Regions from separate parts of the Holdemania sp. 1001095H_141210_F2 genome, predicted to be linked through region 1. Evidence: predicted binding sites of a transcription regulator. Region 1 holds the regulator's gene; each other region holds the start of a gene.
What was found. The regulator Rex, encoded in region 1, represses fermentation and respiration genes when NADH is low (regulators of the CRP and FNR family bind a similar motif). The targets are predictions, from matches to a motif close to GTGAANNNNTTCAC.

Region 1 (7,707 bases):
TTACGCTGCGTCGCTTAGGCGAGAATCGCCGCCAGATCGTTTTGGAAACCGAAAGTGAAAAGTATGTCGAATTGATGGAGGCATTAAAATGATTACTTTATGTATGGATACCAGCAGTAAGTTTCTGGTGCTGGCTTTGATTGAGAATGATCAGCTCATCGGCAAACGCTGCCTGTCTTCCTGGAAGCGACAGTCGGAAATGATCTTTCCGCAGTTAACCGCATTGCTTGAGGAATGTCATTTGACGCCGAAGGCGATCAACGAAGTCGTAGTGACAAAAGGACCGGGCAGCTACACCGGCGTGCGGATCGCGATGACGATCGCCAAGGTGTTATGCTCTACGGCGCATTTACCACTGTATGCGCTGCCGACGTTGGAACTGATTGGGGCTGGAAAAGAGAAAGCTGGCGTACTGCTGGACGCCCGCAGCCAGCGTGCTTATTTTGGATTTATTGAAAAGGGAAAACTGATCGGTAAAGAAGACGTGCTGCCGCTCAGCGAGATTCAGGCGCGGATTGAAGAAGCCGGCGATTTAGAACTGGTCGGTGATTGTTCCCTGTTGGGGTTGGAAGATTGTTATCCCGATCTGGCAGAAGCTTTCCTCCTTGCGCGGCCGCAATGGCAGAAGGTTGAGAACGTTCATCTGTTAGTGCCGGAGTACCTGAAATCGGCCGATGACTATCTGGTAAAAAAAGCATGATCCGGGAAATGACGCTGGACGATTTAGAAATTGTCTGCGAAATGGAGCTGCGGTTGTTTAGTTCGCCCTGGCCGCGGGAAAGCTATGAATATGAGTTAAAGGAAAACCCATACTCTCATTTATTTGTGGCTGAAAACGAAGCAGGAACGATTGTCGGCTATGCCGGCATCTGGACGACGTTCGATCAGGCGCAGATCACGACAATCGGCGTGGATCTTCCTTACCGCCGTCAGCATTGGGCTTCGCGGCTGATGGATCACATGATCAACTGCGCCGCAGAGAATGGCTGCGAAATGATTTCGCTGGAGGTTCGCGTCAGCAACGCCCCAGCTTTGACCTGTTACAAAAAATATGGTTTTGAAATTATCAATATCCGGAAAGGTTATTATCAGGATAATCATGAAGATGCGTATTTGATGATGAAACCAATAGGAGGGAATTTATGAAACGGAATTTAATCCTGGCGATTGAGTCCAGCTGTGATGAAACAGCCGCCGCGGTGGTGGAGGATGGCTGTAAAATCTGTTCCAACATCGTTTCTTCACAGATTAACGTCCATAAAAAATACGGCGGCGTTGTGCCGGAGGTCGCTTCGCGGATCCATGTTGAAAATATTTCCGTTGTGATCGAAGAAGCGCTGGTTCAGGCTGAAGTAACAATGGATGATATTTTGGCGATCGCGGTAACGCAGGGACCCGGCCTGGTCGGCTCGCTGCACGTCGGCGTCCAGGCTGCGAAAACCCTGGCCTGGTATTACGATAAGCCACTGATCCCGCTGCATCACATCATCGGGCACATCTATGCCAACCGCTTTGTCGACGAACTGCGGTTCCCGATGATTGCACTGGTGGTGTCCGGCGGTCATACCGAGCTGGTCTGGATGAAGGATGAATGGTCATTTGAAATCCTCGGCACAACGCAGGACGACGCGATCGGCGAGGCTTATGACAAGGTTTCCCGGGTGATGGGAACCGGATATCCGGGCGGCCCGGTCATTGATAAAATGGCGAAACAGGGACATCCGCATTACACCTTGCCGAAGCCAAAGACGGAAAAACCGCTTGATTTCTCCTTCAGCGGTCTAAAATCAGCGGTCCTGCAGCTGATCGACCGGGAAAGTAAAAAAGGTGAGGAGCTGAACAAGGAAGACCTTTCCTACGCTTTCCAGGAAGCGGCGCTGGACACGCTGCTGAAAAAGACGATGCAGGCGGTCAGGGAATTTAAACCGAAGCAGGTTGTGCTGGCAGGCGGCGTGGCGGCCAATTCGCGCCTGCGTGAGAAAATCTCGGAGATGATTCAGGAAACGCCGGAGGTTCATCTGACGATTCCGCCGTTATGGTGCTGCACGGACAATGCCGCGATGATTGGCGCTGCGGGATGGACGGCGTATACGCACGGTTTAAACGGCTCGTTGGACATCGCCGCGAACCCGTCGATGGAAATTGAAACAAGTTCAATTCATTAAATCATTCACAATTTAAAACAAGTGTGCTAGAATAATGCAGAAGGGGTTGATAGTATGCCAACAAAGTCAGTCCCTAAGGCTACACTGCAGCGTTATCCAATCTATCTGAAAGCTTTACGCAAACTCAAAAATTCCGGCGTAACCCGGATCATGTCCAAGGAGCTTTCGGAATATGTGGCTATTGAGTCCACGACGATCCGCCGGGATTTCTCATTCCTGGGATCGCTGGGGAAGCAAGGTTATGGCTATGACGTTGACCGCCTGATTGAAATATTCAACGAGCAGTTGGGCATGGGATTCGATGAGAAGATTATTCTTGTCGGAGCAGGCAACCTTGGGAAAGCTTTAATGAATTACAATCGCTGGAACCATGTTGTCGGCGAGATTGTATGTGCCTTTGACATCCGTCCGGAGTCTGTCGGGAAGACGCCGATTCCGGTTTACCACGTTGATGAAATGAAGGATAAGATTCCAGAAGGTTGTCGAATCGCGATCCTGTGCGTTTCGTCGAATGTTCAGGACGCAGCCGATCGTTTGATCGAATGCGGCATTACCGGGATTGTTGATTTCTCGCATGAGCATTTCCAGGTTCCCAAGGGAGTTCTGGTCAAGCCGATCGACGTTGTATCCACGATCCAGGAACTGGTTTTTGAAACCAACAATATGAAAAAGTAGAAGGCAGCGAAAAGAGAACGATCCTATTACTGAAGCACAGCGAGCCGGGCAGGGTGAAAGCCGGAGTTCAGTCAGGGAATGCGGAACACTCTGGGAGCCGGATCGGAGAACTGACAGTAGACGATCCCGTCGGCGGCGTTAACGCACCCTGAGGCCCGATGATTTTGCGATCATCCGGGTAAATGAGGATGGCACCACGTTGTTGAACGTTCCTTGATCAGGAACGTTTTTTTATTCATAAACAAACAAAAGGAGAAAAGTATGCTTACATTCATGACCGTCAGAGAACTTTACGAGATGGCCTGTTCCGGCAGCACCATGGAAACCGATCAGATCGAGTATGCCCAGCTGCAGGGATGGGTCAGAACCAACCGCAACAACGGCTCCATCGGGTTTATCGAGCTGAACGACGGAACGTATTTCCGCAACGCCCAGCTGGTTTATTCTTCCGATCTGGCCAACTTTCAGGACGTGTCCAAATATCTGACCGGCACGGCGCTGACCGTCACGGGAAAAGTCGTGCTGACGCCGCAGGCAAAGCAGCCGTTTGAGCTGCAGGTCACAGAAGTGATTTTGGAAGGCGCCTGCGACAACACCTATCCGCTGCAGAAGAAACGGCATTCGTTTGAGTATCTGCGCGAGATCGGACATCTGCGTCCGCGCAGCAACACCTTTAACGCGGTTTTCCGCGTTCGCTCGGTCCTGGCGATGGCGATCCATGAATTTTTCCAGGATCAGGGTTTTGTTTATGTCAACGCCCCGATCATCACCGGCAACGACGCAGAAGGCGCCGGCGAGGTCTTTACCGTCACTACCCGTGATGATGGCAACTACGAAGAGGACTTCTTCGGCAAGAAAGCAAACCTTACAGTTTCCGGTCAGCTGCAGGCGGAAGCGTTTGCGATGGCTTTCCGTGATGTTTACACCTTTGGTCCGACCTTCCGTGCGGAAAACTCCAACACAACGACCCATGCTTCTGAATTCTGGATGGTCGAACCGGAAATTGCGTTTGCAGATCTTGAAGATGATATGGATCTGATTGAAGATATGATCAAATACTGCATTCAGTACGTCATGGACAACTGTCAGGAAGAAATGAAATTCTTCAACCAGTTTATTGACAACACGTTATTGGAAAGGCTGAATCATGTGCTGAACAGCGAATTCGTCCGGATGCCATACACCGAAGCGATCGATCATCTGTTGAAAGCCAGGAAAAAGTTTGAAAACCCGGTTTCCTGGGGAATGGATCTCAACACGGAGCATGAGCGCTATCTGTGCGAAGAAGTTGTAAAAGGTCCGGTCTTCCTGATCGATTATCCGAAGGATATCAAAGCGTTCTATATGCGGATGAACGATGACGGGAAAACTGTGGCAGCCTGCGATTTGCTGGTGCCGGCAGTCGGTGAACTGGTCGGCGGTTCTCAGCGTGAAGAACGGCTGGAAGTGCTGCAGAGCCGAATGAAGGAAATGGGTGTTCATGAAGACGGACTGCAGTGGTATCTGGATCTGCGCCGCTATGGCGGCTGCCAGCATGCGGGCTTTGGTCTGGGCTTTGAACGATTCATCATGTATGTTACCGGAATGCAGAATATCCGCGATGTGATCCCGTTTGCCCGTACCCCGAAGAACTTATTGTTCTGATTGAGTTTTCCTTCAATCAACTTTTCGGCAATTCAATTTAATCTTACTGAAGATGAACTGACAAATGAAAAAGAGTTAAACGTCGTTTGGATATTTAACTCTTTTTCATTTTAATATTTCCAAAGTTAACGATGAAGAACGGCTTGCTTCATTTGAACATTTTGATTCGCTTTTTCATGGATTTGCCTATGAAAATCTTCCGGTGTATGAATTGCATCTAAGCTTTGAATAAGGTCAAAAAGTGTTTCTCCGTCAAGTTCTTCGATTTGTTTTTCTTCCTGCTCGGTCAACTCTATCCGCTGTTTCAGCACAAGCTTAACCAACATTTTCTGACCTTCTATTTTTCCTTCCTCTTTGCCTATTGATTTCCCTTTAGCGATGCCTTTTTCATAAACCACCTGTTCATCCCGTTCGTCAAACCTGGCCCGCATCCGGGCCAGCGCCAAATTGGTGTCTCTTAAAAAATCCATTTTCTTCTCTTCCATCATTTGAATGATTTCCTCCTTTTCTGATAATTCCTGAATCCACTTCTGTTTTTCTGCAACGTGACTGAACCGAACCGTGTAGTGTATTTTCTCCGACAGCCTCCATTCTTCCACCGGCTTCTTTTCCAGCGCTTCCAGCTTGTCCATTTCCACCCAAAGAATCCGACATCGCCCGTCCGGTAAAGGAACTGCCTTTTCTTCTTTCGTATAACGATAATCATGCAGATAACCGTCATTCTTTTGGATTTGCGGGACATGGTTGGTAAGCATGACCTGAACGACCGGATTAAACTCATACAGATCACCAACACAGAGCTGATCGGCAACAATGCGGGACAGATATCCCTGCGAACGCATTGCCAATGAATCACTCATCTGATAGTTCTGCATCTCAAGATTGATTACCAGGAGGGTTCCTCGTTCATCTTCAGCTTTAATCAGTAAATCAAATCGAATCCCTTTCTCGCCGCGATGATTTTTTACAGGCTCGGTATTCATCATCGAAGTTCGGACTAACCGGCAGAGAAAGAGATCGGAGAAATAAGCGATCCGGATCTTTCTGGATATTTCATCCTCAGAGCCAAAGGTGTGGCGGAAGACGTCGTTTTCTCGGAAATCAATGGTGGCCAGAAGCTGACGGATTTGAGTGGAATCCAGACAGAGCGTCAGCGGTTGCAGGGGATCGTTGTTATGAAGTTTCTTCGTATTTTCCATCGCAATAAAAACCTCCTCTACTTTAATATTGCGGAAAATCAGAAAAAGCCTCATAAAAAACAGAACTTTGTAAAAATACTTTATTGAGTTTGTCTTTCAAATTAATGTTAACTCTTTTGAATTGCCATTTCAAGGGTAAACTGAAAGTTAAATGCCAAATTAGAAATAATTGGGGAAGGCATGACAAATATCCAAAAAAAGATGCATGGAGCCTGAATGGCTGTATATTTATGGCATAGCCTTTGAGAATCAGACCCTTTCGTTGCGTACAAACTAAAAAAACTTGAGGTTGATCTTCAATTCTCTTATAATAGAGCGTAGGATGTGATGACATGAAAAAATACGTATTAAAAACAGATGAAAACGGCAACGAGATCACCGTTGCCGATGTCCATAAGGTGCTTTTGGAAATGCTCAAAATGATTGACGGCATTTGCCAGAAATACAACATACCTTATTTCCTCAACGGCGGCAGCGCCTTAGGCGCGGTTCGCCATCAGGGCTTTATTCCATGGGATGACGATGCGGATATCGCCATGCTTTATGAAGACTACAAGCGCTTTATCGTCGCTTTGAAGCAGGATCTTCCGGAAGGCTATACCTTTCAATGCTTTGATACGGATAAACGCTATAATCCGTTAATTCCGGGGATGAAGATCCGGAAAAAAGGAACGTATCTGAAAGAAGTCAATACGTTGTTAGCCAACCGCTGTACTGAATGCGACGGAATTTTCATCGACGTTTTTGTTTATGATTACTGCGCCGCAAGCAAAACCATGGATTTGCCGCTTCGGATGTTGAATCAGCTGATTATGCCGTTTATCATTCTCTTTGACAACCTGGGCATGAATCCGTTGTTCCTCAAGCGCTGGTTCGTTTCCAACGCCCGGATGTATGGGAAACTTAATGAAGGAAGCAAGAAGATCGGCTTTGATCTGACATGGACGTTTAAGAGTCCATTGAAACCATTTATCTTTGATTATGACGATATCTATCCTGTTCAGTATGTTCCGTTCGAGGATACGCAGCTGCCGATTGCGCATCATCCGCACGAATACCTGTGCACAGCGATTGCACCAAGCTACATGACGCTGCCGCCGGAAGAAGAACAGAAACCGAAACATATCGTTGACATCCGGTTATAAGGAGTTTTGGAAACCATGACAGTGGAACCAAGCTATGTCCCGCGCGGCTCCAAACTGCGCTGGAAATCTTTCCTGTTCATCTTTATCGCCTGCTGCATACTCGCGTATGGAGGGCAATGGTTGTTGAATCAACGCCAGAAAAAACAAGTCGATACGTATGGCGTCTGCGGTTTGAGTAATCAGAAAACCCGGCAGCTGTTTGAAAATCAGATTGTTGATGAAGCGCAGCTGTTGTCGTTGGGCGATTATCTTTACTATGGAGAAACGCTCAATCTTTATCATGAGACCTATAACCGCAGCGGTCAGGATCTTTTTGCCGGCAAGACAGTCATTCTGCGCAATGTATGCAGCGGTTTGGATTTTGTTTATATGATGGAAAAAAACGCCGACGGTCAGATTCCTCTGGAAGATCTGGACGAAGGCTTTTATCAGGTTTTCATCATGCAGGATCTGAAAGAAAAACAGCTTGTCAGTGATAAAAAACTGCGCGATACCTTCTACACAGTGACGCGGGAGAACACGAATAAAAAGATCGAGCTGATTGCCGATCAGAATCTTTTCGACAACCCGGAAGAAGAACCGTTTTTACAAAAAAACTACGTGTTTATCCAGGTGAGCACCCAACCGCAGCCGGAAGACTGGATCGATGTGATGATCGATCCCGGCGCGATGCATCAGGATAATGGATATACCGACAAAGGCGTACACGGCAACGGTTTGTTAGCGTATGAAGAAAATTACAAAATTGCCGTCAAACTGAAGGATCAGCTTGAAAAACTGGGCTTGAAAGTCGAACTGACTCGGGATCTGGATGAAATCGTCAACAGCTACGGCGAGGATGGCCGGCTGGACCGCGCCTATTCCCAACATGCGCGGTAT
Region 2 (7,707 bases), on a different contig from region 1:
TCGGTCAGGCGAAGCTGGATGAATGGCGCAGTCAGTCGTTGTCGGTGGAATTTCAGGAGTGCGTGAAGGCGTATCATGTCCGTCCGTTTGATCAGGTGCGCTTATTCGCCGCTAAGCCGGAAACCTTTAAGGGAACGATCTTCCCGGTTGCGGTGTACGGCGACTGGCTGGGAGCGTTTGTCGTGCTGGAAGAGGAGACGCCGCTGCAGCCGCAGCATCTGGATATCGCGCAGGCGTTCAGCCGGCTGCTGATCCGCAATCACGAACATTAACTCGTGTAACGGCATTGAATGAGAAACGGGCGGCGGATGACCAGACGGTATCGAACATAGAATCTTTATTTTTGGCAAACTGCAGTACAGAATCATAAGATCGTCCAATTTAAGCAAAAAATGAAAAAACAGGCGTCTGCCGCTGTCTTCGGGTTTGCGAAGTGCGGAAGACGTCTGTTTTATGTTGGAAAACGGAATAAAAAAACCTTTAATTTATACAAAAATATAGCGAATGTCCATGGAACGATGGCGGATGTAGTCAGATCTGGAATTTTGGCTTTAGAAGGATTCCTTTTACAGAGCCTCAGCCGATAAAAAACGTTTTGCCGTCAAACGTTTCCCGGCGCAGCTTGTCATCCAGCGCCGGCGCTGCTTCCCAATCGGAATCCGAACAGCCATATTTTATCGTGTGCAGCACCGTGCCTTCAAAAAGATAGACATTATGCGGAAGTCCCGGCGGAAGCATAAAGCACTCGTCAGGATCCAGGCGGCGGAAGGTCAGCTGTTCCGACTGCCACAAGGCGATCACAATCCACCCTTGTTCTACAATGTAAAACTCCCGCTTCCGATGATGGATGTGGCTGGACTGCCATCCACTCTGGTTTGTGCCCAGCGTCAGAATATAACTGCTTCCCGTTTCCCGGGTCAGACGAAACCGCAGCTCGCCGTTATTCATTTGATGATGCACAGGCTGGACGCCGAACTCCAGCGCCTGATCGTTCGTCAGTTTTCGCATGGCGATTCCTCATTTCTTTCTGATCAGTATAAACCGGGAATAGATTTATGAACAGAGCCAAACGGATATTTGATTTTGTGAAACTGAATCTTTTAAAATTCTGCAGAAAAAGGAAAACTCCGATTCAGAGGACAGGGGATTGATAAGAATAAGCTATGTGAAAATGTTAAAATGTCTTGACATTACAAAAGCAGAGATTATAATGAAAATGTAAAAAGAGTTTAATATTAAAGAACTCTCAGATAAGGAGGCATCAAGGATGAAAAAGAGAGATGAAATGGATCGGAACATTCAGCTTCGCTCGGAAGCCTGGGGCTACAAAGCCGTCTTGCTTGCTTTGTGTGCAGCAACCTTATGGAATTGCGGACAGACCTGGCTGAACCATAGCCAATATCATCCATGGCCCTCGCTGGTCTTAGGCATGGCCGTCTGTGTCCAGGGATTTTCACAGCTTGCCTTAAAACGGCGGATGATCGCCGGCGACGACGAATATCATGAGCCGAATAAGCTGTTATGGACAGCTGCGGCAGCGTTTGTCATCCTTGTCCTGGCGGTCGCTCTGGGCGTGGGTCTGATGCAGGGATAACCTGAATGCGAAACCGGGTCAAAGAACTGCGCAAGCAGGCGGGACTGCGTCAGGAAGATCTGGCGAAGGAATTAGGCGTCAGCCGCCAGACGATCATCGCGATTGAAAACGATAAATACAATCCGACGCTGGAGCTGGCAATGAAACTGGCGCGGCGGCTGGGCTTGCACGTCGACGAAATATTCTGGCTGGAAGAAGACAGTCCCGGAAGGGCAGAAACGCCGCGAGCTTAAAAAGAGAATCAAACTATGGTATGATAAGAAGCAGAGGTGATGGAATGCGATTGGATAAATATTTAAAGGTGGCCCGGATCTTAAAACGCCGCACGGTTTCAAAGGACCTGGCGGATCATCAGCGCGTGCTGATCAACGGCAAAGTGGCCAAACCGGCCAGCGAAGTCCAGGCTGGCGACCTGATCACCGTGATTTTCGGCCAGCGTCAGCTGACGGTGCGCGTGACGGAAACCACTCAGTACACCCGCAAGGAAGACGCGGCTTCCATGTATGAGGTCGTGGAGGAAAAACGCGTCGAGCTGGAATAAACGAAACCTTCTGTTCATAGGTTGATAGGGAACAGGAGGTTTTCTTTATGAGTGAAAGTCTGTTATCCAATCCCTTGAAATTCGAAACGAATCCCTATCATAACGTGGTGATGAAAGACCGCAAAAGTCTGGATCTGACGGGAGTGAAGCAGATCGACAGCTTCGACAGCAATGAGTTTCTTCTGGAAACCAGCCAGGGCTGGATGCTGGTGCAGGGGAAGGATCTGACATTGGGCAAGCTGGATACGGAACGCGGCGAGGTCAGCATCCGCGGCCTGATCGACCGCCTGGAATATATCGTAAACAAAAAAGGACCGGGCAAGGAATCCTTTTTAGGTAAGCTGCTGAAATGATTCTGCTTCCCCAGCAGTTTCAGGCGCTGGTCTATCATTTTTTCAGCGGCTGGGTATTCGCCCTGACCTGGAGCGGCATGAACCGGCTGACGTGGCACTATCGACGCCATTTTGTGCGCTGGGTGATCGAAACGCTTTACTTTTTTCTTTTCGTCACGCTGATGTACGCCGGCCTGCTGCCGATTACCGGCGGGCAGACGCAGACGTATCTGATCGCCGTCTTCGTGCTGGGCGCCGCAGTTTACCTTAAATTTTACGCGATGACCTTTTCTCCCTTATTTGAAGGGCTTGTGCGCGGTATCGTCAGGCAGCTGACCGGATTTAAGAAACAAAAAGCGAAAAGTCAGGCGGCTTTTAAACATCGCCAGGAAATCCGGCATAAGAAAAGGGACGAAAAGCGGCAGAACAAAAAGTTGAAGCATCAGAAAAAACATCACGAAAAGCAGCTGAAGCGGCAGAAGAAAGAGGAAAAACGGCAGATCAAACGAAGCCGGAAACATCCCGGCCGTGTGCCGCCGAAGGAAGAATCTGACTGAAGTGCGGATTCTTTTCGTATTTTTTCATTTCAAGCGGTTGTAGCCGCAGTCAGTTCACCGGAGTTTCACTTGCGTTTAAATGAATTTTCAGTATAATAAAGATGCACCTAAATTTTTATCATTTTCGCAAGAAAACAGGCGAAGGAGGAATTGAACTTGACAGCTGAAAATAAAAATGAGCCGAAAACCGTCAAACCCAAAGGACGGAAAAAACGGAGCATGCTTGCAAAGTTCATCAGTCTGGTCGTAATCTGTTTTTCCCTGTTTATGCTTTACGGCGTAGTTAAGGAAATCTTAACGACGATGGAATTGAAGCAACAGATCTCCCGAGTTGAGGAAGAACTGAAAACACTCCAGGAAGAAAATAAATATCTGACACTGCAGCGGGATAAACTTGAAGATCCTGCTTACGTACAAAGCTATGCGCGGGGAAGCTTTATGCTTTCCAAGGAAGGCGAACAGATTTTCTATCTGCCGTCGGACGATAAGAAATAGCCAGGAAATACGCAATCACAGCCGGGTCTTGAAGACCCGGTTTTTTTGTTTTCCACCGCCTGGATCCCGTTGCGCCTGAAAGAATGATGTAGGATTACCTGAAAAACAAAGGAAAAATAAGCGATTTCCAGAGGTTAAATCCTTATAAATCAACTATTTTTCATACAACGACACGTTACGCGGGATTTCGACAAACCCCAACCCCTATAATGACGCTGTCAAGGTAAAGAAAGTGAGTGAATAAGGATGAAGGGTCCGGGAATCAACGATTATTTAAGAATACTTCAACAGAAGAAGCAGGAGGCGCATGATCGAGGGGAGAAATGGATAGAAATTAGTTCCAAAGAGCTGCATCAGGAGGTGTCGCCGGAACATGCGACAATGCCGACCTGTTGTCAGGCAATTTACAAACTGTTGTATCAGGGTGATGAAATTCTGCAGCGGCCGAAGGGACAGACCGGTTTTGGTTCGCATTTGCGCGTGCGGTATTACGTCGATAATCTGAATGACCGGGAAGCGATGTTCCCGCCGAAAAAACGCGGCCGGCCAGCCAAGAGCGAGGAACAGAAACGCCGCGACCGAATGCTGAAAAGCAGCCGGAATACGGAAGATCTGCGGCGGATTTTAGCGGCCTGGCTGAATGAACGCGGCTGGCAGACCACAGAGTTTCCCAACAAGATTCAGGCGGAAAAAGACGGAATTACCTGGATTATCGAAGTGCAGGGAACGCATCGCGGCCGCCGGCAGCCTCTGCCGGTGAAGATCAACGCGATTCTGAAAGACATCAGTGAGGATACGGCCAGCTCCGTTCGATACAGCGTCGCTTTTAACGATTCTTCAGTGTACCGCAAGCAATGGAGCGAGATTCCGAAGGTGGTCAAAAACAAACTGAATGTCAGCGTCATTCTGGCGGATAAAAGCGGGAATATTCAGGAAGTCAAATAATCGTCAGTTCAGGACTGAGCGAACCTCCTTTATAACAAAATGAAGAAAGATCCGGGATCAGAAAACGGATCTTTTTTTATGAAATCGAAAAAATTCGTGCATATTTCCAGGAAATGGATGAAAAAGTAGACTTTACCTGACGATTGAAATATAATTAGAATTACTGGAAAAACCTCTCATTTTTGACATAATCAGGACTGGTGCATAAAGTCTACTTTTTGAGACAGACAGGGAAAGACAGGTGAATGGCATGGAAGTTTTCGGGATCAACAGCGCGATTGAGCATATTCTGATCTTTTTAAAAAATGAAGTGAACGCCGCGGAGCTGACGGATTTACGAAAACCGGCTTATCAGGAATTGCTGCTTGCGGTGCTGATCGAATGTCCGCTCGGTTTATATCGCCTGGAAACCTGGCAGGAAGTCTTCCGCTGGCTGAACTGGACGTTGGTCTTTTCGGATTATGATGAATTGAAAGCGGCTTTGGAAAGCGCGCAGAGGAAAATGGAAAACTAAGAACTGCGGGCGCGGTTCTTTCTTTTACTTCCTGCGGGAAACCGAAGCGGCAAGCATAAACTGAAACTGACTGTCCAAACGCCAAAGCAATCCAACCGCCAGCGGTCAAACTGATCGGCGTTGTTGGATTGATAAGAAAAGGAGGCTCGCCATGATCATTCAAAACCTGCGTTCAGGCCGGGAAAACGAAATTCTGAGGCTGTATGAAGCTGTCGGCTGGACGGCCTATTTAAGTCAGCCGGAACGGATAAAACCCGCTTTCGATCACTCGCTCTGCGTGCTTGAACTCTGCGATGAACAAGACCGGCTGATGGGGTTTGTGCGGGCGGTGGGCGATGGTGAAACAATCCTCCATATTCAGGATCTGATCGTCGACCCGTCGATTCAGAATCAGGGATGGGGAACTCTGCTTTTAAAAACCATGTCGGACAGATACCCGCAAGTTCGTCAGAAAATCCTGTTGAGCGACGACGTCGCAGAAACGCTGCGCTTTTATCGTCGGCTGGGCTGGCAGCTGGTAACGGAGCTGCATTGTCAGGCTTTGATCAAAATCATTCGTTAGCAGAACGTCGTAAATTCGAAGATTAATAACTCAATAATCCGTTATTAATTTCCTTTCGTTATGAAAGAAAGCTGCGAAGCAACAGGTTTTAGTAAATTGTGTATAATTTGTGAAAAATTTCTTGATTCTCCGGCTTAAATTGATTACTATAAAAACGCAAAAGCATTTGCAAAGGAGAGAATGAAATGAAAAAATTAGTTGCTCTTACTCTTGCCAGCTTGATGCTTCTGGCGGGCTGCTCCAGCACGCCGAAGAACGACGGCAATGAGGCAACACCGACTCCGGAGGCGGCGGCGACAGAAGCTGACGTTATCGTCGTAGGCGCCGGCGGAGCGGGCATGACAGCGGCGATTGAAGCTGTAAACGCAGGCAAGTCGGTTATCGTGATCGAAAAGGCAGCGATGACTGGCGGCAACACCACGCGTTCTACCGGCGGCATGAACGCGGCGAATACACCGGAACAGGATAAGAATGATTTCGCGGAAGACGCGGGCGTCGAAAAGATGCTGGCGAGCGCGAAGGAAAACTATCCGGATTTAGCGGAGCTGACAGCCACGGTTGAAAAGCAGTATGAAGAATACAAAGCCAATCCGACAGGTTACTTTGATACCGAAGAGCTGTTTATGCTGGATACGCTGGTCGGCGGCAAGAACCTGAACGATCACGCTTTAGTTGAAGTTCTGGCGAATGAAGCGAAGAACGGCATTGAATGGTTAAAGACAATCGACGCGAACCTGTCGCAGGTCGGCAGCTTCGGCGGCGCGAGCGTCAAGCGGATTCACAAGCCGGTCAACGACGAAGGCAAGACAGTCGCAGTGGGTTCTTACCTGGTTCCGAAGCTGACAAAAGCAGCGGAAGACAAAGGCGTTCAGTTTGTAATGGAAACGGCGGCGACGGAATTAGTCGTTACTGACGGCAAGGTTACCGGCGTTAAGGCTGGCGATACGACGTATACCGGCAAAGCAGTTATTCTGGCGACCGGCGGTTTTGCGGCGAATACGGAAATGGTTCTGAAATACAAGCCAGATTATAAAGGCTTTGTCTGTACGAATGCTCCGGGCATGACGGGCGACGGCATCGTGATGGCAACGGCCATCGGCGCAGATACCGTGGATATGGAACAGATCCAGATCCATCCGACAGTTTCTCAGGAAACCAGCGCGTTGATCACAGAAGGTCTGCGCGGCGACGGTGCGATTCTGGTCAACAGCGAAGGCAAGCGTTTCTTTGACGAAGTCGGCACGCGTGATGCGGTATCGGCAGCGGAAGTTGCGCAGCCGGGCGGATTTGCATGGCTGATCGTCGACAACAAGATGGTCGAAGCTTCCAGCGTTATCGCGGGATACATCAAGCAGGGCCTGACGGTGGAAGGCGCCGACGTTGAAGCGTTAGCGGCGGCAATGGGCGTTGACGGCGCGGCGTTAGTTGAAACAATGGACAAGTGGAATGCCTGCGTCGAAGCCGGCAAGGATGAAGAATTCGGCCGGACCAGCTTCGCGAACAAGCTGGACGAAGGTCCTTACTATGCGATCAAAGTGGCTCCGGGCGTTCACCACACGATGGGCGGTCTGAAGATCAACACAAACACGGAAGTTCTGGATGCTTCCGGCAATCCGATTCCGGGTCTGTTCGCAGCGGGCGAAGTCACCGGCGGCGTGCATGGCGCTAACCGTTTAGGCGGCAACGCGGTGGCGGATATTATCGTCTTCGGACGGATCGCCGGCCAGCAGGCGGCGGCTTACGCAAACTAAGCAAGATTAACAATATCGAAGAAAGAGCGGATGTTCAGGCATGAATGTCCGTTTTTTTATGAATTTACCGTTAAAATAGGAAGTTTGAATTCTTTGTTTCATTTATTTTCTTTTGATGAATGCTATTTTTGAACTGGAAAGTTGATCGCGGACTGGTATAATGATAGAGAAAAGCTTAGCTTGCTAACTGTTGATAAAGGAAACTAAGTATGTGGAGGGGGAATGGGAATCTGTTATGGAACTCTTGAAGAAATACTTGAAACCGCTGCTGAAAGAGATGTCGATCAGCTTTTTGATGAAGACGCTGGGGGCGCTGGCGGTTTTGCTTCTGCCGTATCTGTTGGCGTATGTGATTGATACGATCGTGCCGACGAAGGACATTCAGCGGATTGTAGTTTACGGTCTGATCATGATCG
Region 3 (7,707 bases), on a different contig from region 1:
CTTACCCTCTTTCGGCAAGTAAATTGTTATCGTTTTCATTTTAACATCATTCCTTAAAGAAGTATAGAAAAGCAACTAATTTGGTCAAGATTCAACCCGTTTTGGACAATTCTTATTCTCCTGACCGTTGTTTGAACTCCAATCCCGGGCAAACAGGCCCTGATGTTCCCCCTTTAAAGCACCGATCAGATCCTGATTATGCGTAACGGCGACATCGTGGAACGTGGAAATCATCAGGAACTGTTTGTGTTAAACAAATTCTATACTCCGGGGCAACAGTCCATACGCAGCGGCTTGAAAGAACGGCCAGGCAGCTCCGTTCCAGCCTGACCGCTTTGCGGCTTTCTACCGAATTGGAAAACTCCGGGAAGATTGGGGACTGGATCTGGCCGACACTGATACGTTAAGCCTGTTGAACTGTCTGTTCATTTTAAAGGATCAGCGGAACAACGACCCTGACATGTAACACCGGTTTCCCACACAGAGCTGTAATGTTTAACGCTCGTCTCTCTTTTCTCACCCAATAAAAAAAACCGGTTCCTTCACCCAGAAATCGGTTTTTCTTTATGCTTCTTAAACTTGTTCGTCAGCTGCGGATTGAACTTCCGTTTGTAACGCTACTTCAGTGTCTTCCAGGACGAACGGCATTTCTTCACGCGGCAGATAGAAACTGTAAATGGAATCTTTCAATGCCATCCAGTCGGTCATCTTCATCGTCCAGATTTCATCCTCCGGCTCGACGATCCCCTTACTGATCAAAGCAGCCAGCTCCGCGTCAGAGAAACTGCCATCTTTCTTTCCATCTTTTCTGCGCACATACCAGCGATTATTCGTTTCCATGATTATCCTCGCTTTCCTGATCTGCGCCTTGACCCCCATCCTCCGGAGTCGCCGTCGGCTCCGATGATTCTGACGGCGACGGAAGCACCGTTGGCGTTGGCGTTGGCGTCGGGGTTGGCGTTGGGGTCGGCGTTGGGGTCGGAGTCGGCGCGATATAATTGTAATTGGTAACGGATTCCACCGAATTCTCATACAGCGTGCTGTTGGATCCGGCGATGATCGTGATCGTTACCTGTCTGCCATCCTCAAAGGAACTGTTGGGCAGCGTAACCGAGGTCCCGCTGACTTTCTCATGATAGCCGTTTTGATTGGTAACGCTGACTTCATAGTAATCGGCATTCTCCACCGCATCCCAGCTGATTCGGACATTGTTGGCGTCCTGACTGATCTTGACGTTAGCGACGGAAGCAAGCGTCTGCGACGGCGTAGCGGTCGGAGCGAAATAATTGAAAACCTGCGTTGCCGCTTCCGACGGCTTGAAACCATCCTGTCGCGAATACGCGACGATGCTGAAAGTCACCTGCTTGCCATCCTCGAATAAATTTCCATTTAAGGAAACGGAAGTTCCGTCGATCTTGGCCGAATATTCCTTTTTCAAAGCGGCGCTGACTTCATAGTAATCCGCGTTTTCCACTTTATCCCAGCTGATTTTGATCTGATCTCCAGTCTGACTGATCGTGATATTTTTAACCGCCTCCAGCTGTTTTTCTTCTTCGTGGTTATCGTTCATTTCGCTCTGACCGCGGCTGTTATCTCCGGATGCAACCAGACTGCCATTTTTCAGCAAACCGACGGAATGCTTGTCTCCCGCGGCAACCGCGATCACATCTTTCCATGCTTCAACTTCCAGCCGGCCGTATTCCTTATCGCCTTCGGCGCTCACCGTGCCATCGCTGCCAAGCAGCAGGACGTGCTCTGCGGAAGCAGCGGCCATCGTGATGTTCGACGGCGTCTTCGCCGGACAGACGCCGGTTTTGCCCGGGATGCAGTCAAGGCCTCCGGACTTGTTTATAATCAACAACGTTTCGCCGCTGATCACGACATTCTGCACGTCGGTGAGGGAGGATACATCCGCGCTGCTGCCAGCGGTCAGGACTTTTCCTTCCCGGGTAATGCCGACGCTGATATCTCCGCCCGCGGCGATTTTCGCAACGTCCTTCCATTCAGAAACTTCACATTGTTTAGCGCTGTTGTCGCCAGTACAGACAACAGTCCCGTCTTTTTTTAATCCCAACGTGTGATTTTCACCTGCCGCAATGGCCGTGATCCCGCTCCATTCACCGACTTCGGTCTGATGCTGCCGGGAACTGCCGGCCGCGACGACCGTGCCGTTTTTCTTCAAGCCGACGCTGTGCCGTGCTCCCGCCTTGATGGAGGTGATGTTCGCCCAGCTGCCGACGTCAAGCTGACCTTCGTCGTTGCTGCCCTGGCCTTTCACCGTCCCGTCGGTATTCAGCACCAGCGTGAACTCCTCGCCCGCCGCAATCCGATTTTCCGCGGTCATGATGTTGGTGACGTTCTCCTTTTTTCCGCCACTCAAGCCGTTCAGCGCCAGAATCAGAAGCAGCACGCCTAATCCGATCCCCACAGCCGCGCCGATCAGTTGAGTCTGTTTCTTCTTTTTGACGCTGGCCGGTCCGGGTTTCGGCCGGGCTGTACCGGCGGCATGCGGCGATACCGGGGATTCTTTAACAACGTTCAGCGGTTTGGTCTTCTCCAGATCTTTCACGGCCGGAATGACGCGCGTCTGACCCAGCTTTTCCTGCGGCGGAATCGGCTCGTTGATCAGTGGGGGGGCAGGCACTTCCTCCTCCGGCTTCTTCATAAATGGAATATCCAGTGTTTCATGCAGATCCTTTTCCGGAAGCTTCACTGCTTCGTTGCGGACCATCTCATCCAGACTGACATTGAAGCATTCCGCTAATAAGATCAGATGATCCACATCCGGAATCGCTCTTCCGTTCTCCCATGCCATATAATCCAGAACCGAAACCTGCGCTTTCTCGGCGACAGTCTGTTGTGAAAACCCGTTATATTTTCTTAGCTGTGTTAATTTCTCAGGCAGCTTATTCATGTCCAGCACTCCTTTCCTCTGTTGTGATATAAAAAGGGCCATAAAAATCCATTAATATCATCCCTGTTTTCACTCCGATTGTCAACCGCTGTGGACCGCAAAGTCCGTTTTTACCGGGGATTTCCTGTCAAATTTTTATTTTTTTCCACAAAAAAGCGCAAAAAAAGCGACTTTGGAAAAGCCGCTTTCTTTATGCCTTTGACTTTCGCTCTTACAGTTCAGCGAAGTATTTGATTGTACGAACCATCTGGCTTGTGTAGCTGTTCTCGTTATCATACCAGGAAACAACCTGAACCTGATAAGTATCGTCGTCAATCTTGGTAACCATGGTCTGTGTTGCATCGAACAGGGAACCATACGTGATACCGATGATATCGCTGGAAACCAGTTCTTCTTCCGTATATCCGAAAGACGGGTTGGAAGCAGCCTTCATCGCAGCGTTGATGCCTTCTTTTGTAACATCTTTGCCCTTAACAACCGCAACCAGCAGCGTTGTGGAGCCTGTCGGAACCGGTACACGCTGAGCAGAGCCGATCAGCTTGCCGTTCAGTTCCGGGATAACCAGACCGATTGCTTTGGCAGCGCCGGTGCTGTTTGGAACGATGTTGATCGCAGCCGCGCGAGCACGACGCAGATCACCTTTACGCTGAGGGCCGTCCAGAGTCATCTGATCGCCTGTGTAAGCATGAACTGTCGTCATGATGCCGCTGACGATCGGAGCGTATTTGTTCAATGTGTTCGCCATTGGAGCTAAGCAGTTCGTGGTGCAGGAAGCCGCGGAAATTACGGTATCTTCCTTTGTCAGAACGCCTTCGTTAACGCCGAAGACAACCGTCGGCAGATCGTTTCCGGCAGGAGCGGAAATGACGACTTTCTTCGCGCCGGCTTCGATATGAGCGGAAGCCTTTGCCTTCGATGTATAGAAGCCTGTGCATTCCAGAACGACGTCAACGCCCAGTTCTCCCCAAGGCAGTTCTTTCGCGTCAGCCTTCGCATAGATTTCGATTTCGTGTCCGTCGACAACGATCGAAGATTCCTTCGCTTCAACTGTATGTCCTGTGAAAGGGCCCTGAGCTGAATCATATTTCAACAGATGAGCTAACATTCTAGGGCTTGTCAGATCGTTGATGGCTACAACTTCATAACCTTCGGCTACAAACATCTGGCGGAAAGCAAGACGTCCGATGCGTCCAAAACCATTAATCGCAACTTTTACTGTCATTTTATAGACCTCCTTATGACACGACTTAATTATAGTGTTTAAGGCATAAAATGTCAATTGTGAATGACTTCACTTGACGGTTTTACAATTTTTTTTCATCGAGGTATTGATCCGCTGAATTCTGGCATACTGTAAAAGGAAAGGAGTCTTCTCCATGACCTTAATTCCTACGATTATTGAACAGTCCGCCCGCAGCGAACGGGCTTACGATCTGATCTCCTGTCTGTTGAAGGAGCGGATCATTTTATTGACCTCGCCGATTGACGACACGGTATCCGGCAGCCTGTGCGCGCAGCTGTTATACCTGGCCTCGCGGTCGTCTCAGGATATCCAGCTGTATATCAATTCCCCTGGCGGCAGCGTCAGCGCCGGGCTGGCGATTTACGATACGATGCGGCTGATCCGCTGCGACGTATCGACGATCTGCATGGGCATGGCTGCCAGTATGGCCGCCGTCCTGTTAGCCGGAGGAACCCGCGGCAAGCGCTATGCCCTGCCCAACAGTGAAATCATGATTCACCAGCCCCTGGGCGGCGTCCAGGGACAGGCCGCCGACGTCAAGATTGCCGCCGAGCATATCCTGCAGATCCGCCAGCGCTTAAATACACTGTTAGCCGGCGACACCGGCCGCAGTTTGCGGGAAATCAGCGAAGACAGCGACCGCGACCGCTACTTCAGCGCCGAAGAGGCAAAGAATTACGGTTTGATCGACGATCTGGTGCATAAACAAAAATAACGCTGCGAAGATTGCACGAATTTCCAATCCCCGTTTCCCATCCACCGGTCTCTTAAATCGCCCGCAGGTTCTCTGCGGACGTTTTTTTTATGTTATGGCCGGTTCTTGCCGCTTCCTTCGATCCGACTGATTTCCGCCTGTTTTCCCATCGTTTGAATTCAAGGCGAGTGAAGCGAAACTTTGCCGCTCAAGACCGGTTTGCCCACCCTCAGTCTGCCCGTTTTTTTATCCACCCCCTGCCGCTCCCGAAAATTCGCTGTCCGCCGCTGACCCCGCGCTGGTTTTTGCCCCGGGGTTATGCTATCCTTATATTATTAAATAAGAATCAAACTCGCACGGATATCGAAAATGAGGCAAACCGATCATGGAAAAAAATACAGTTAAATTACGTGAAGCCTTTGAACAATTAGTGGACGCCGTCTTTCTTTGCCGGGATTGGCCGGCATTGAAGGAAGCGTTGAGCGAAGCGCTGATCTGCCGCGGGCTCTATCCGGACATGATTGCCGGCCGCGACGATCTGCTTTTGTCGTTAAACCGCTACTATAAACAGACCCTCCCGCCTGTGCAGATCCGCTGGATCAGTCTGGAAGTCCTGCGCGAACAGCCCCATCTCTGCGCCCTGTTCGCCGCCTTTGAGCTGGACTATCCCGACGGGAAGATCGCCTGTCTGCAGCTGCGGGCAACGTTGGAAGAACTACCCCGGCCCGTCTATGTGCGGCTGGACCTCGATCTGCCTGCCTCGCGGGTCTTCTCGCCGCAGCCGCAACTTTTCACTGCCCATCCGCGGCCGTTCACAATGGCGGAACCGGCGCTGCAGGCGGAGATGGCCGGCGTGTATCTGGAAGCCAACATGCCGTTGTTTTATATCAGTTCCCCGCTGCTGAAGCAACTCGGATTCACCTACGAAGAATTCTATGCTCATTGTCGGAATCAGCTTGATCTGATCCTGGTTCCCGACGATGTCGGAACGATGAAAACCCAATGTGAAGACGCCTTTCAGCATGGCGATGAATTTCAGATGCCTCTGCGGTTTGTGCGCAGGGACAGAACGGCTTTGTGGCGGCAATGTCAGGGCTACCGCTTTCTGACAGATCAGGGCCGCATCGCGATCCTGCTTCGATTTGCCGATATCCACGCTGTGAAAGAACGTCAGGCTGAATTGGAGACGCAGATTCGTCAGCTGCGCCAGCGCAACGATGAGATGGCGATGTTAACGGACAATCTGCCGGGTGGAATCTGCCTGCTTCAGCTCGACGACGCGCAGACCCTGCTTTACGGCAACCGCCGGTTTTATCAGCTGCTTCAGACTTCGGAAGATGAAATCCGTCAGCGTTATCAAAACGAATGGATCCGGATGGTTCATCCCGATGACCGAAATGCCGTTTTAGCCCAGATCAAAGAAGCCTTCACCGCCGGCTTGCCCGGCTTGCACTATCAGCTGCGGGTTCCGACAAAAACCGGCATTTTATTTCTGATGGTCTATGCTTCTTTCGCGCTGACCGGCAGCGTCCAGACGATCAACTGCGTTGTGCTCGACATCACCGAGGGCAAGCAGCGGGAATTGAACATCGCGATCAACGAGCAGAGGATGACGAAAGCTCTTGAACAGGTCGGCTGCGTGCTGTTTGATTATGACTTTAAAACCAATCAGATTCTCGGTACGCCGCAAGCCTGCGCCCGCTACAATTTTCCAGACACCGCCGTCAATCCGGAATATTTTATCGACCGCGGACTGATCCTGCCGCCCTTCGGGGAATCTTTCCTCGCGATGATTCACCGGCTGCGTCAGGGAGAGGAACGCGTCAGCTGCATTATTAAAAACCGCAATCAGGACAACATCGTGCACTGGTCGCAGCTAACGCTGGTCATGCTGCCCGACGAGTTTGGTCAGACGGAACAGGCCGTCGGCATCATTGAAGACATCACGCTGCAGAAAGATGCCGAACTGGCTTACGCCAAGGAGCAGCAGTACCGCAAGGCCATCGCGGCCGGCGCCTGTCTGATGATTGAGATCAATCTGTGCGACAATCTTGTGGAAAAAATCAGCGGCGACTGGGGCTTTTTGATCGACGACGCGCTGCGGACGCCTTACGATCAGTTCCAGCGCCGCATCGCCCGGCAGCAGATCCATCCCGACGACCGTCTGACGTTTCTTTCGACGTTCAGCCGGGACGCTTTGAAAGCCGCGTTTAATCAGGAACAGCGGGAAATCACGCTGCAATATCGCCGGTTGTCGGAAAAACGCCAGATGGTATGGGTGGAAACGACTGCGCATATCATTCAGGATCCGGCGACCCAGCATCTGAAGGTGTTGTTTTTTATCCGCGATATTGATAAGGAAAAGAAACATGAGCTGATCCTGCAATATCAATCCCAGCGAGATTCGCTGACCGGCTTATTGAACAAAGGCTCCTCTGAAGCTCAGATTCAGTCGGTGCTGGAAAACGATCCCCAGGCAATGCACGCGCTGTTGGTTCTGGATATCGACGAGTTTAAAAAAATTAACGATACCTTCGGCCATCTCTATGGTGATCAGGTGCTTTCCCGAATTGCCCGGCAGATCCGCGAGGTTTTCCGCGGCGATGATGTTTTGGGCCGGATCGGCGGCGATGAATTCGCGATTCTGATGAAAAACTGCAAGACGGAACAGATCGTACGGGAAAAAGCAGGACAGCTGTGTCAAAAGCTGGCGGCGTTGTTTGACGACAGCGTTTCCTGCAGCATCGGCGTTTCTTTCTATGCCAAGGACGGAACTTATTTCTATCAGCTCTATCAGAACGCAGACATCGCGCTCTATCAATCCAAACGTCAGGGCAAGAATCAGGTGCAGTTTTA
Region 4 (7,707 bases), on a different contig from region 1:
CCATCCCGATCGCAAAGGCCGGCAGGGAATCGGTGATCAAGTTGATCCATAACAGATGCACCGGCATCAGCGGAACACCCAGATTCCATCCCGGAATCAGAGATATACAGGAAGCGCCGAAGATTGTCAGCACTTCGCCGATGTTGCTCGACAACAGGAATTGAACGTCCTTGCGGATGTTATCGTAAATTCCGCGGCCCTGACGCACGGCATGAATGATCGTCGCAAAATTGTCGTCAGTCAGCACCATGTCCGCCGCACCCTTGGCGACATCCGTACCGGTAATGCCCATCGCACAGCCGATATCCGCCGCTTTTAACGCCGGCGAATCGTTGACGCCATCGCCCGTCATCGCAACGACATGCCCTTTGTCCTGCCATGCCTTGACAATCCGCACCTTATGCTCCGGGGCTACCCGGGCATACACGGAAATCTGTTCGATCTGAGCTTCCAGTTCTTCATCGCTCATCGCGCTCAGTTCAGGGCCGGAAATGGCCTTCTGGCCGGGTTCGAGAATTCCTAAATTCTTCGCGATCGCCGTCGCTGTGACAACATGGTCGCCGGTGATCATGATCGTCCGGATGCCGCCATGCTTCGCCTGCGCAATCGCATCGCGGACTTCGTCGCGCGGCGGGTCGATCATGCCGCACAAGCCGACAAACGTCAGATGATTCTCAACATTTTCACTGTCCAGATTTTCCGGAATCGCATCCCAACGCCGCACCGCGACCGCCAGCACCCGCAGCGCGTCTTTCGCCATCGTGTCGTTGGCTTCCTCCGCCGCCGCTTTGCCCGCGAAATTCTCACACCGGCCTAACACGATATCCGGTCCGCCTTTGGTAATCGCCAGAATCCCCTCGTCCGTCTGATAGAACACGGTCATCATCTTCCGGGAAGAATCAAAGGCCAGCTCCTCGCTGCGGACATACGTCTTCGCCAGCTCCGGCTTGGTTTCGCCCATTTTATAGCTGGCTTCCACCAGCGCGGTTTCCGTCGGGTCGCCGATCATTTTCAGTTTCCCCGCTTCCGGAATCACTTCGCCATCCGAGCACAGCGTGAACCAGCGCATTAATTCTTTTACGTCATCTCCGGCGGTTTCCGCTTTGAAATCCTGAATGCCCGCTTCCGGCAGATAGGTCTTCACGACCGTCATTTTGTTCTGCGTCAGCGTGCCGGTTTTATCCGAACAGACGATGCTCGCCGAACCCAGCGTTTCGACCGCCGGCAGTTTCCGGACAATCGCGTTGCATTTGACCATCTTGTTGACGCCCAGCGCCAAAACGATCGTCACGACAGTGGCCAGTCCCTCCGGAATCGCCGCCACGGCCAGCGCTACTGCGGTCTTAAATGCTTCCAGCACGCCCATACCGCTGAACATTTCCATACCAAAGACGACCGCGCAGATCACTAAGCAAAGCATGCCGATCGTTTTGGAAATCTGCGCCAGCTTGTTCTGCAGCGGTGTGGTTTCCTTGCCGCTGTTCATCAACATGCCGGCGATCTTGCCGACTTCGTTTTCCATGCCGATCGCCGTGACGACCATCGTGCCCCGGCCATAGGTAACCACCGTGCTGGAGAACGCCATGTTCTTGCGGTCGCCTAGCGGAACATCGTCCTGCCCCAGCGCTTCGCTGGTCTTATTGACCGGCACCGATTCGCCGGTCAGCGCTGATTCGTCGATCTGCAAATTAAAGGATTCTACAATCCGGCCGTCGCTGGGAATAAAATCGCCCGCTTCCAGCAGCACAACGTCCCCGACGGTCAGCTCCCGGGACGGAATCACTCTTTTCTGTCCCCCGCGGATAACCTTCGCCTGCGGCGCGCTCATCTTCTTCAGCGCTTCCAGCGATTTCTCCGCGTTATTTTCCTGCACGACGCCCAGTATTGCGTTGAACAGCACGACGATCACAATGATCAGGCTGTCGATCCACTCGCCCGGATCCACAATAATGGAAATCAGTGCCGCCAAGATCAAAACGATGATCAGCGGATCGGTAAACTGCAGTAAGAAACGTTTCAGCAAAGAATCCTTCTTGACTTCCTGCAGTTCATTATACCCATATCGTTCTGTCCGTTCCTTTGCTTGTTGCTCGGTAAGCCCGGCGCTCAGATCGCTGCCTAATTCCTCGATCACTTCCTGCGCGGTTTGACTGGTTTTCATCTACATCTTCCTCCTTCGCTGCCTTCACAAAAAAAGGCAAGCCTACCTTCAAAACCTGAAGATAACGGTCTTGCCCATCATTTCTGATTGCTGCATCCGGATCTGTAAGAACAGATCGTGATGACGAATACAGCACGCATCGCTGCGCAGCTACTCCCCATTGATCCAATGGCAAGCGTAATATATCATTCAGTTGAAGAACTGTCAAGCATTCATCTTCCAGATTTAGACATTTAAACACAAGTGTAGCCCAATTCATTTTCTGTTTGCGGCCAGGAGCTCTTTGATCAGGCTGATCAGATTTTTAAAGTCTGTTTTGCGCATCCATCTTCCAGCAGATCGGATTTTTGACCTCAATCTTATTGTAACCGGAAAACAGAAACTTATCATCTTGAAAATTCATATTTTCAGCACGTTCTTCGCTGGACAGGCCTTCCTTCTTCGCAGTACAATGAGATTAAACAAGGGTGAACCATATTCATAAAAGCAGAAAGGGCGGAGACATCATGGAAAGAATATATGCCGTAGTTCAGGGACAGGTCCAGGGCGTGGGCTTTCGATGGTTTGTCCAGTCGCTGGCCAATTCGCTGCAAATTACAGGCTGGATCCGCAACATGGAAAACGGGATGGTGGAAATGGAGCTGCAGGGCGAAACCGCAGCTTTGCATCAACTGCTGAGCCGGATCCGCAGGGGCGACCGGTTTATCCACGTCGAAAACCTCAGTTGCAAGCCGATCCCTACTCAATTAAAAGAAAAACGGTTTACCGTTCGTTATTGACTTGGAAATTCATGAAGCTTTATTCTGGATGCCCGACTTGCGGCATCTTTTTATTTTTACAGGCCGCCCGCACTTAAGCCTCCTGCAGCATCCTCCGCCGCAGTCTGACGTATCGCGAATGCGATTGTTCCTCATGCAATCCAGACAGAAAAAGGTCCGCGCTTACAGGCGAACCTTTTTCATGGCTTAATTCAATTCCTGCCGTGAAGATTCTCGTTACGTGAAGATTCTCGTTATAAATTCGACTGATCGTTATCCACGGAATACATCAAGCTTGTATAGTTCTCATATAAGAACCGGTACAACTCGAAATTCTGTTCCGACAAAGCCACCGCGTTGTTGGTCGCAATGCTGTACTGTTCGGAAATCGCACCCCAGGTATTTCGTCCGATGATCCCGTCAGCCGTTAAGCCCACGCGGGTCTGGAACGCCCGCACCGCTGCTTCCGTCGCCGCACCGAAGATGCCGTCGACGACCAGCTGATTGGAATTGCCCCAGCCCTGATTGATTACATTCAGCGCCATCTGCATGATGCTGACATTCTCACCGCGGCTGCCTAAGCGCAGCGACGTTCCCGGATAGGCCGGAATCTTCTGTGAGAGCGGCGGGACGATCGACTGCGTTTCCCGATACGCCCGCACCAGGGTATCCCAGGTCTGCCGGCCCACGATGCCGTCCGGCGTTAAGCCTGCCAGCCGCTGAAATGCCACGACAGCGTTGCGGGTCGAAGCGCCGAAGCTGCTGTCGATCTTCACCGTCGGCACGCGCGAGGTAAACAGCGCGATCTTCTGCAGGTAAAACTGAATTTCCTGCACATAGACATTGCGGTCGCCCTGGCGCAGCGCTCTTCCCGGATAAACGCCCGGCAGCCGGTCCTCAACACCTTCAGAACTCAGTTCGGCCAGCTTTTTCACCGCCACATAGATATAGGAAATTTTATACCACGTCGCTTTGCCGACAATGCCGTCCGCCGTCAGCGAGAACTGACGCTGAAACGCCCTGACCGCATTTTCCGTGCCTTCCCCGAAAATGCCGTCGATCGGATAGGTCGGCGGAATGTTCGGATAGTTCACGGCAATCCGGTTCAGCTGATTCTGGATGATCGCCACGCTGTCGCTGCGCACGCCGCGCTGCAGATTCAAGCCCGGGAACGATCCGGTAACCCCTTCGATCCGGCTTGTGTCAATCAATTCAATATCGTCGCCATAATAATATTGCAGGATTTCGAAAGCGTTGAGTCCCTTGTTCGCCTGATCGACGGTGCCCCATTGCTTTAAGCCTTTGCACCATACCTGCCGGCCGTCGCAATATTCCGCATAATACGGATTGACCGTGTTTACCTTGCGGATATATTCGTTGAAAATATCGTCGACGATCTTGCTGATGCTGGTAAAAATATCCCGGCCATACACGAAATACTGATCGAACGCCGTGCTGTTGGTGATATCGAACGAATAACCGCGGCTGCGGTACCATTCGGTATACACACGGTTCAAGCACAGTGAAATCTGACAGTAGATATTCGCGCGCAGACTCTGTTCCGGCCAGGTCGGATAAATTTCGCTGGACGCTACATTCTTAATGTAGTCCTTGAAGGTTACCGTCACATTCTGGGCATTGGATGTCGGCCGGCCCAGATGCACGGTTACATATTTCGGGATAATCGGATAATCCAGAATGTACGGCGCGATTGATTCCTCGGCATCGCCCGCGGCAACACTCTCGTTAAAGCCGCAGCAGCCCCCGCGCGAGCAGCCGCAGGAACGGGCCATGGAACGGGTCAGGGCATGTTCGGGAATCTCGATGAATTCCTCAAACTGCGGGGCCAGTTCCTCGTCGGCATTGAGCAGGTCCACCTGCAGCAGCGCTTCCTCCTGCGCAAAAATCTGAACGTTGCGGAATGTCCGGTCCGCAAATCCGGCCTTGGACACCGTTACATGCACCTGCGCGTACGGGGTTGTCTGGTTGTCGGGATTCAAGCTCAACTCGCGGTCGGGCGCTTCGATTCGAATTACCGGACTCTTCCCGTTCGCTCCGCTGCTTAACCGCAGGTTGATGGTCTGATCTTCGTTAGTCACCAAGATCGCCGCGCCTTCGATCGGCAGTGCTTGCTGAGCGACGGTTACTTCTACGATTAAAGTACCATATTGCATCGCTGTCACCTCCACTGCTACGATATGCGGCGGCGGCTTTTTCAGCTGGGCAGGCCGTCGGAATTCTGTCGATTTCTGAAGAATTTTGATGTAAGCGGTACCGGAAAAACTTTTTTTCAATGTAACCGTTTACTTGTGAAAAAGTTGTCATAAGCCTATTGCAACGTCCATTTCGACATGCTATAATCACACCCGTAAAGACAAGTGAAACAATTCACAACAAGGAGGATATTCTGATGGAAGAAACACTTAGCCCGGCTCAGGCGGAAGTCAATCAATTAGTTGAAAACGGCTTGAAAGCCCTGGATGACTTTTTAAAGCTGGATCAGGATCAGGTCGACTACATCGTCGCCAAATGTTCGGTCGCAGCCCTGGATAAACACGGCGAATTAGCCAAACTGGCGATTGAGGAAACCAAGCGCGGCGTCTTTGAAGACAAGGCCACCAAGAATCTGTTCGCCTGCGAATATGTTGTCAACCATATGCGGCATCTAAAATCGGTCGGCGTCATCAAGGAAGACGAGGTTCAGGGATTAACCTATGTCGCCGAACCAGTCGGCGTCGTCGCCGGCGTCACCCCGGTCACCAATCCGACGTCCACCGCGATTTTCAAGAGTTTGATCTGTCTGAAGACGAGAAACCCGATCATCTTCGGTTTCCATCCGAATGCCCAGCAGTGCTCCGTTGCGGCCGCCAAGGTCGTCTATGAAGCGGCGGTCAAAGCGGGCGCGCCGAAAAACTGCATTCAGTGGATCGAACATCCGAGCATGGAAGCAACCTCGGCGCTGATGAATCATCCGGGCGTCGCAACGATCCTGGCTACCGGCGGCAACGCGATGGTCAAGGCGGCGTACAGCTGCGGCAAGCCGGCCCTGGGCGTCGGCGCGGGCAACGTTCCAGCCTACATTGAAACGACCGCCGATATCAAACAGGCGGTCAACGACATCGCGCTGTCCAAGGCGTTTGACAATGGCATGATCTGCGCATCGGAACAAGCCGTCATCGTCGACAAGGAAATCTATGACGACGTCAAGGATCAGTTCAAAAATTACAATGTCCACTATGCAAATAAGAAAGAAAAAGAAATGCTCGAGCAGTACATGTTCGGCGTCAAGGCCTTCACCAAAAATGTCGGCGCAGCCAAGCTGAATCCGGATATCGTTGGTAAGTCCGCCGCCTGGATCGCCGAGCGGGCCGGCTTCACCGTCAATCCGCGCACCAGCATCATCATCGTGGAATGTAAGGAAGTCGGACCGAACGAACCGCTGACCCGCGAGAAATTATCGCCGGTGCTGGCCATGCTGAAAGCGGAATCGGTCGAAGATGGGTTCGATAAGGCGGAAGCGATGGTCATGTTCAACGGCATCGGTCACAGCGCCGCCATCCACACCGCCAACGCGGATTTGGCCAAGCGCTTCGGCGAACGGATCAAAGCCTGCCGGATCATCTGGAATTCACCGAGCACCTTCGGCGGCATCGGCAACGTCTACAACTCCTTTATCCCATCCCTGACCCTGGGCTGCGGCTCTTACGGCCACAACTCCGTATCGGACAACGTCAGCGCCGTCAATCTGCTGAATATCAAGAAGATCGGAAAAAGGAGAAACAATATGCAGTGGTTTAAAGTGCCGTCCAAGATCTATTTTGAAAGAGATTCCATCGAATATCTCCACAGCATGCGGGACGTGGAGCGGGTCTTCATCGTTACCGACCGCTCAATGGTCGATCTGGGCTATGTCACCCGCGTTACCGATCAGCTGGAACAGCGCCGCAACAAGGTTCAGGTTCAGCTGTTCTGCGACGTCGAACCGGATCCGTCCATCCAGACCGTCAAGAAGGGCCTGAGCCTGATGCAGGCGTTCCGGCCGGATACGATCATCGCAATCGGCGGCGGTTCCTCAATGGACGCGGCGAAGGGCATGTGGTTATTCTACGAACAGCCGGACGTTAACTTTGACGATCTGAAGCAGAAGTTCATGGACATCCGCAAGCGGGCCTTCCGCTATCCGGAACTGGGCAAAAAGTCCAAGCTGGTCTGCATCCCGACGACTTCCGGCACCGGTTCAGAAGTAACGCCGTTCGCCGTCATCACCGATAAAGAGGAAAACAAGAAATACCCGCTGACCGATTACTCCCTGACGCCGACCGTCGCGATCGTCGACCCAGCCCTGACGATGAGTCTGCCGGCTTCGATTACTGCCGACACCGGCATGGACGTGCTGACGCATGCGACGGAAGCTTATGTTTCCACGCTGGCCTCTGATTTCACCGATGGTCTGGCGCTGCAGGCGATCAAGATGGTCTTCGAATATCTGCCGCGGGCGGTTGCCAACGGCAAGAACGATCCGGAAGCGCGCGAAAAGATGCATAACGCCGCAACCTTGGCGGGCATGGCCTTCGCCAACGCATTCTTAGGCATGAATCATTCTCTGGCGCACAAGATCGGCGCTGAATTCCACGTGCCGCACGGCCGCGCCAACGCGATCTTACTGCCATACGTCATCCGCTATAACGGAACCAAGCCGGAAAAGCCGGGCGTCTGGCCGAAATACAACTATTACAAAGCCGATGAGAAATACGCGGAACTGGCCCGCTTGATCGGCCTGAAATTCAA

Region 2: I2G61_RS13275 (flavocytochrome c) is a predicted target of Rex. The motif match lies at 5,650-5,663, and genes of this name have one in related genera.
Region 3: gap (type I glyceraldehyde-3-phosphate dehydrogenase) is a predicted target of Rex. The motif match lies at 4,196-4,209, and genes of this name have one in related genera.
Region 4: adhE (bifunctional acetaldehyde-CoA/alcohol dehydrogenase) is a predicted target of Rex. The motif match lies at 5,298-5,311, and genes of this name have one in related genera.

The regions. Positions count from the first base shown of each region.
Region 1 is NZ_JADNPO010000002.1:237,429-245,135, reverse strand. Features, by position in the region: gene tsaE (tRNA (adenosine(37)-N6)-threonylcarbamoyltransferase complex ATPase subunit type 1 TsaE) at 1-92, shown strand, start outside; gene tsaB (tRNA (adenosine(37)-N6)-threonylcarbamoyltransferase complex dimerization subunit type 1 TsaB) at 89-700, shown strand; gene rimI (ribosomal protein S18-alanine N-acetyltransferase) at 697-1,146, shown strand; gene tsaD (tRNA (adenosine(37)-N6)-threonylcarbamoyltransferase complex transferase subunit TsaD) at 1,143-2,165, shown strand; gene I2G61_RS02510 (redox-sensing transcriptional repressor Rex) at 2,220-2,840, shown strand; gene asnS (asparagine--tRNA ligase) at 3,102-4,484, shown strand; gene I2G61_RS02500 (hypothetical protein) at 4,610-5,470, opposite strand; gene I2G61_RS02495 (hypothetical protein) at 5,558-5,770, shown strand; gene I2G61_RS02490 (phosphorylcholine transferase LicD) at 6,016-6,828, shown strand; gene I2G61_RS02485 (N-acetylmuramoyl-L-alanine amidase) at 6,844-7,707, shown strand, end outside.
Region 2 is NZ_JADNPO010000027.1:19,603-27,309, forward strand. Features, by position in the region: gene I2G61_RS13220 (AbrB/MazE/SpoVT family DNA-binding domain-containing protein) at 1-272, shown strand, start outside; gene I2G61_RS13225 (cupin domain-containing protein) at 577-1,008, opposite strand; gene I2G61_RS13230 (hypothetical protein) at 1,268-1,594, shown strand; gene I2G61_RS13235 (helix-turn-helix transcriptional regulator) at 1,600-1,827, shown strand; gene I2G61_RS13240 (RNA-binding S4 domain-containing protein) at 1,872-2,135, shown strand; gene yabP (sporulation protein YabP) at 2,183-2,488, shown strand; gene yabQ (spore cortex biosynthesis protein YabQ) at 2,485-3,024, shown strand; gene I2G61_RS13255 (septum formation initiator family protein) at 3,181-3,519, shown strand; gene I2G61_RS13260 (AT hook domain-containing protein) at 3,766-4,464, shown strand; gene I2G61_RS13265 (hypothetical protein) at 4,715-4,978, shown strand; gene I2G61_RS13270 (GNAT family N-acetyltransferase) at 5,130-5,540, shown strand; gene I2G61_RS13275 (flavocytochrome c) at 5,726-7,291, shown strand; gene I2G61_RS13280 (ABC transporter ATP-binding protein) at 7,527-7,707, shown strand, end outside.
Region 3 is NZ_JADNPO010000019.1:12,905-20,611, forward strand. Features, by position in the region: gene I2G61_RS11325 (ATP-binding protein) at 1-39, opposite strand, end outside; gene I2G61_RS11330 (DUF4339 domain-containing protein) at 574-840, opposite strand; gene I2G61_RS11335 (helix-turn-helix domain-containing protein) at 827-2,914, opposite strand; gene gap (type I glyceraldehyde-3-phosphate dehydrogenase) at 3,126-4,136, opposite strand; gene I2G61_RS11345 (ATP-dependent Clp protease proteolytic subunit) at 4,291-4,872, shown strand; gene I2G61_RS11350 (GGDEF and EAL domain-containing protein) at 5,237-7,707, shown strand, end outside.
Region 4 is NZ_JADNPO010000028.1:14,196-21,902, forward strand. Features, by position in the region: gene I2G61_RS13370 (calcium-translocating P-type ATPase, PMCA-type) at 1-2,161, opposite strand, end outside; gene I2G61_RS13375 (acylphosphatase) at 2,668-2,940, shown strand; gene I2G61_RS13380 (peptidoglycan-binding protein) at 3,174-5,093, opposite strand; gene adhE (bifunctional acetaldehyde-CoA/alcohol dehydrogenase) at 5,330-7,707, shown strand, end outside.